2 regions of the Ruminococcus sp. 1001136sp1_2201st1_G3_2201SCRN_220225 genome follow, and region 2 is predicted to be linked to the other one. Evidence: riboswitches for the same ligand, from Rfam matches in the RefSeq annotation. Region 2 holds a riboswitch; the other holds the start of a gene.
What was found. Region 2 has a riboswitch for thiamine pyrophosphate ahead of thiD (bifunctional hydroxymethylpyrimidine kinase/phosphomethylpyrimidine kinase). Riboswitches for the same ligand answer to the same signal wherever they lie in the genome.
Positions count from the first base shown of each region.

Region 1 (3,189 bases), on a different contig from region 2:
TTGTGCTGAATGATTCCTGCAACTGCTGTGATTCCAAGAGGCTCGTCAAGTGCAAGGGAAGCAGCCATGGTATCCTGGGCCTCGATCGCAAACTGAGCCTGACCTGCTGCGCACATAAGGGCTGCACCATTTTCCGGTGGCTGAACGATTTCCACATCAAGACCAGCTTCTTCGTAGTAGCCTTTTGCCTGTGCTACATAAAGTCCGGTGTGGTTGGTATTCGGTGTCCAGTCCAGGCAGAATGTGATTTTCTCCTGTGCACCATCTTCTGCGTATACACCTGTAGGAACTGCAAGCACCATAGCTGCCGCTGCAACTGGTGCGATTACTTTTTTCAGATTCTTATTCATGATTTTTCTCCTTTTCTACCTGCAGCCATGGCATTGTGATCCGGCTGACAATATTTACTGCCAGAAGAAGTAAAAGGCTGATGATCACAATGAAGATAATGACTGCAAACATTTTATCAAAAGAATATGCTTTTTTTACACGGGTCATATAAACACCAAGTCCGTTAAATCCACCCAGCCACTCAGAAACAACTGCTCCTACAACTGCATAGGAAGCAGATATTTTCAGCCCGGAAAAAAACTGGGGCAAAGCACCTGGAAATTTCACATGGCGGAAAATCTGTGCCCGGCTGGCTCCCATGGCCTTCATCAGACGAATGGCATCCGGATCCACACTTTTATATCCATCCAGCAGTCCGATTGTAATTGGGAAAAAAGTGGTGATCACAACCAGAGTGATCTTAGGTGCCATTCCAAATCCCATCCAAAGCACCAGAATTGGCGCAATGGCAATGGTCGGTATGGTCTGCGTAATGATCATGATCGGATAAAATGCCTGATCCATTACACGGAACCGATCCATCATAGTTGCAAACACAAATGCCAGCGCGATTCCAATGAGAAGTCCGTAAAAGGATTCCAGCAAAGTGAATTTCGCATGGAAAAGTATGGTTGGCAGATCGCCAAACAGGGCTGTCAGCACTGCTACCGGAGATGGAAGCATGTAGGAGGGAACAATTCCCGAAATGCTTACCACTTCCCAGCCAAGCAGAATCACGGCCATGGCTGCAATTGGAGGTATCTTACTGGTGATGTTTGGTAACTTTCTTTTCAATGGTAAGTACATCCCCTTCTGGTTTATATGCAATTTTAACATATACGCTCATAGCCTTGCAGCCTGCGCGCTCAGCTACATGCTGACACTCTTTTACAATATCCATCAGCTGGTCGTAATCACCTTCAATGGTGGTCTCAAATGGTCCTACATAATAGTTCAGACCAGTGGATCTGATGTAGGCGATCACCTCGTCTACAATGCGGATAACTTCCTCTTCATCCTGTACATTTGGCAGTACCTGAATTGCTACACTTGCGTTCATTTTCTTTTCCTCCTATTTTCTGTCCCATAAACAGGACTTTGCGTTAAAAATCGAATAAGAACCATTCTTGAAACTGTGACGGAACTGAACAGGCTCTGTCAGTCAGTATGAAAAAAGAGCACCTGCCATCCAGACAAATGCTCCTAATTACATCGTTAAACACTTCCTACACTGGCATGATCCAACAGGTTAAAAGGGTCTAAGGACTACCTTACTCTCAGCTTCTCAATTGAAACTCCCCTGGTCTTTATTCAGATTTCGTTGCTTATTATAATACACCTTTCTTCAAATTACAAGAAACTATTTTTATCTCAATTATATTTTACATACCCTTAACAGAATTGTACTGCTCGCAGTCTGACCAGCACGCTCTAATTAATATTCCCATTTCATCAGAATTCGTAAAAAAAATCTCCCTGCATATCACAGTTATTTCCTGCAGAATATATAATAAATCTACAGATTCTCAAAGGCAGCCTGAATACTGTCATAGTGCAGGAATTTTCCCTGGGCTGCAAATTCCTTGATCTGATTCAGAGTGGCAAACATGTGGCCGTCTGTCTCTTCTTCCTGAAGGTGTAGATCTTCTTCTTTCACATCCATCACAAAGCGGTAAACATCTACGAAATAGTTGTCTCCCTCCCCTGGATTCTCTCTTTTGTAAGTAAAAAGATAGCCGCCCTGCGCACCGCTTACATCAAGGCCTGTCTCCTCTTTCACTTCGCGGAGTACAGCATCATAAGAAGATTCCCCTGCCTGTGCTGCACCGCCGGAAACTTCCCACCAGCCTGGTGCCCAGGCTTTTGTCATCACACGTTTGGTAATGAGAAACGTACCATCTGGTCTTGCCACTACTCCAAGTACGGTGAGATGGTATTCCCCGTCTTTTAAGCACCAGTCGTTTCGCTTCATGGTGCGGCCTGTAGGTTTCTTGTTAATATCATAGATGTCCCAGAATTCCAATTTTTATCACTCCTGTTATATGTTTCTCTTGTATATTTTTATATTATGATTATTTTGCGAATATTGTTATCGAATATAATAATTCATCTTTTCTATTTCAGAAGTTCCTCCACCATCTCTCTGGTATACTCTACCTTCTCTACATGGTTGACCTCGATCTGATACAGTGCATTTGCCGCAATGTGCTCTGCTGCCTGCTCCAGATCACGAATACCTGAAGTATTGGAATAACGCTGGATGATTGCCTCCAGCGCCCCCTCTGTGATAATGCACTCACTCTCTTCCATATGCATTCTCTTAAGAACTTTCGGAAGAGAGAATCTGGAAAAGATTACTTTCTTCTCCTCAGCTGTATAATCCGGAATATCAATTACTGCGAATCTGGACATCAGCGGTGCACTGATCTGGTCACGGTCATTTGCAGTAGCAATTGGATAAACACCGCCAGTTGGGATCATACACTCCATATAGTTATCTGTAAATCCAAGATTGTCCAGAAGGGTAAGAAGTACGTCTGCCGGATTTCCATTTCCTTTGCCGGAATTTGCCTTATCAAGCTCGTTAATAATAAATACCAGATTAGAGGCACCAGCCATGGAAAATGCCTCCATAATAATTCCGGGCTTTGCATTTGCGTAAATACGGGGGCTTCCGGTAAGCTGCTTAGAGTCGTTAATTGAGCTCATGTCCAGCGTAGTCCACGGAAGTTTCAGGATTCTTGCAACTGCATAGGCTATCTGGGATTTGCCAGTACCGGCAGGTCCGATCAGAAGAAGTCCGTAGGCCGGAAGGGTATGTGTACGGTTGATCTGGATAATCGTCTCGATAATACGTTG
Region 1 covers NZ_JBCOME010000001.1:42,427-45,615, forward strand. Annotated here, with positions in the region: gene AB5642_RS00240 (ABC transporter substrate-binding protein) at 1-350, opposite strand, end outside; gene AB5642_RS00245 (ABC transporter permease) at 343-1,125, opposite strand; gene AB5642_RS00250 (thiamine-binding protein) at 1,094-1,390, opposite strand; TPP riboswitch at 1,536-1,642, opposite strand; gene AB5642_RS00255 (NUDIX domain-containing protein) at 1,847-2,353, opposite strand; gene AB5642_RS00260 (AAA family ATPase) at 2,446-3,189, opposite strand, start outside.
Region 1: another riboswitch for thiamine pyrophosphate. It lies ahead of AB5642_RS00250 (thiamine-binding protein); the one in region 2 lies ahead of thiD (bifunctional hydroxymethylpyrimidine kinase/phosphomethylpyrimidine kinase).

Region 2 (3,189 bases):
ACGGACTCTGCAGCATTAATAAAATGCTGGAGGAAGCTACCGGAATCGGAGAATTTCTTGGAGAAATGCGTGACCGCACCTTCAAGCCTCACGATGCTTTTTCCGTAGGTGAGGTTTTCAACGCAAAAGACGAAGAGCTCCCGGATTTTATTGGAAACAATGGTTATTTTTCTTCTATGTTCGACTTTAACGAAACCATTTTCGGAGGTTCTGAAAAAGGCTGGTACGATTGCAAAGAAATCACACCTGACGACTACAAGCGCTGCTGTTTTGAGACACAGGCCAAAATGGGGGATTTCGGATTCGTTTCCAATATTATCGAGAATCATGACGAGCCTCGCGGTGTCAGTCACTATATTCCAGAAGGTGATTGCTGTGACACAAGCAAAAAAATGCTGGCAGCATTGAATTTCATGCTTCGTGGACTTCCCTTTATTTATCAGGGACAGGAGCTTGGCATGGAAAATATCCCGTTCAAATCTATTGACGAGGTAGATGATATTTCAACTCTGGATGAATATAAAGTTGCACTTGACGCCGGACTTACCCCGGAAGCAGCTTTGAAAGCTGTTGCCCGCCGCAGCCGTGACAATGCCCGTACCCCCATGCAGTGGACTGGTGAGGAAAATGCCGGATTTACAGCTGGTACACCGTGGCTTCGGGTAAATTCCAATTATACCGCAATTAATGTGGAAAAAGAGACGATTGATCCAAATTCCGTACTTAATTTCTATAAGAAACTGATCGCTCTTCGCAAGGATCCGGAATATAAAGAAACCGTTGTGTATGGTGCTCTGGAGCCCTTTATGGAAGATCGGCATAATTTAATGGCATACTACCGTAAAGGAGATAAAACTTTGCTTGTGGTTGGCAATTATCAGTGGGATGAGCAGGAAATTACACTTCCATCAGAATGCAAAAAGGTGCTGATCAATAACTACCCGGATATGGTTCTGGATGGAAATTCAGTTAAGCTGCATGGATATCAGGTGCTGGTTGTGGAGTTAGCGTAAACGATTTTCACGCTTGGTATTTATTGTATTCCAACACCTTATTGACAATTTTTCCCATTATTACTATAATAACAAAAGAACAGGGGAGCTTGTACACAGGCTGAGAGGAAATTGTGAATTTCGACCCTATTACCTGATGCGGATAATGCCGCCGTAGGAAGTCATCATGGGTTTGATTTTTTTCGGAGACACCTCATTGGGGTGTCTCTTTTTTCATATGGCAGCAATGCAGCGTTCGGCTGGGGGCACCACTTTCGGACGCTATATAAAATTAATGCATACATAACAACAGTGCCGGTTTGTAAAAAGATTTTTTCACGTTATAACTCATAACTCGTGGAAACTGCTTCAAACAAGGCCAAGAGAAAGGAAGAAAATTATGAGAACAGCATTAACAATCGCTGGAAGTGACTCCAGCGGAGGCGCCGGTATCCAGGCTGATATCAAGACAATGATCAGCAATGGAGTATATGCCATGAGTGCGATTACCGCACTTACCGCACAGAATACTACCGGTGTAACAGGTATTATGGAAGCAACGCCAGAATTTCTGGCAGACCAGCTGGATAATATTTTTACAGATATTTATCCGGATGCAGTGAAGATTGGAATGGTATCTTCCAGCGCTTTGATTGAAACCATTGCGACAAAGCTTCGCCAGTATGAAGCAAAGAACATTGTAGTAGACCCGGTTATGGTCGCCACAAGCGGAGCCAAGCTGATCAATGATGAAGCCATTGAAGCCCTTAAAAGTCAGCTTCTTCCAATGGCCACAGTCCTGACACCGAATATTCCGGAGGCAGAGGTTCTGTCCGGAATGAAAATAGAAACTGCCGAGGATATGATCAAAGCCGCTGCTGCCATCGGAGAGAAATACAGCTGTGCAGTGCTTTGCAAGGGTGGTCATCAGCTAAATGACGCCAATGACCTTCTGTGGCGCAAAGGCGATTACAAATGGTTCCAGGGAAAGCGGATCAACAATCCAAACACTCACGGAACAGGATGTACCTTATCCAGTGCCATTGCTTCTAATCTGGCAAAGGGATTTGACCTGGATACTTCCGTGGAGAGGGCAAAGAAATATATTTCCGGAGCACTTGCTGCTATGCTGGATCTTGGAAAAGGCAGTGGTCCTATGGATCACGGATTTGCAATAAAAAATGAATTCACACTGTCACATGACGAGATTACGGCAGAAGCCTCTGTCTTCACAAATGGGGAATCAGGCGTGTCAGCAAAACAAGCAGCCTCTGTCACTGCAGAATCTGAACTCTCAACCGTAAAACCGACACCAGATAAGGAGGCGAAATAACATGACCGAAAAACGTACTTCCATTTTTGAAAACGGCCTGATCTGGTTTGGCGCTGGTGTTTCCCTGGCGGAAATCCTCACTGGAACCTATTTTGCCTCACTTGGCTTTGGAAAAGGTCTTCTTGCCATTATCATCGGACATATTATTGGCTGTACCCTGCTTTTCCTCGCCGGAGTAATTGGCGGAAAAACACGCCGCAGTGCAATGGAAACTGTAAAAATGAGCTTTGGGGAAAAGGGCGGGATTTTCTTCTCCTTCCTGAATGTACTTCAGCTGGTTGGCTGGACTGCTATTATGATCTACGACGGAGCTCTGGCCGCAAACGGTGTGTTACATACCGGAAGCTGGGTATGGTGTCTGGTAATCGGTGCACTGATCGTACTGTGGATTTTTATCGGCATCACAAACCTTGGAAAAATCAACACCATCGCTATGGCAGCACTTTTTATCCTTACACTGGTACTCTGCAAGCTCATCTTCTTTGATGGCGGGACTGCACTTGCCATTGGCGAGGAAGCCATGTCCTTTGGTGCTGCGGTTGAGCTTTCTGTTGCAATGCCACTGTCCTGGCTGCCGCTGATCAGTGATTATACCCGCGAGGCGAAGGAGCCAGTGAAAGCAACTGCTGTAAGCTCTATTGTTTACGGTCTTGTAAGCTGCTGGATGTATGTAATCGGTATGGGTGCAGCGATTTATACCGGTGAATCCGACATTGCTCAGATTATGGTGAAAGCCGGACTGGGAATTGCAGGCCTTCTGATCATTGTATTTTCCACTGTTACCACCACATTCCTGGATGCTTACTCCGCCGGAATTTCATCTGAATCTGTATTTTCCAAAATTAATGGAAAATATGCCGCAAT
Region 2 covers NZ_JBCOME010000078.1:11,460-14,648, forward strand. Annotated here, with positions in the region: gene AB5642_RS18190 (alpha-glucosidase) at 1-1,013, shown strand, start outside; TPP riboswitch at 1,085-1,190, shown strand; partial or broken gene thiD (bifunctional hydroxymethylpyrimidine kinase/phosphomethylpyrimidine kinase) at 1,393-2,181, shown strand; gene cytX (putative hydroxymethylpyrimidine transporter CytX) at 2,327-3,189, shown strand, end outside.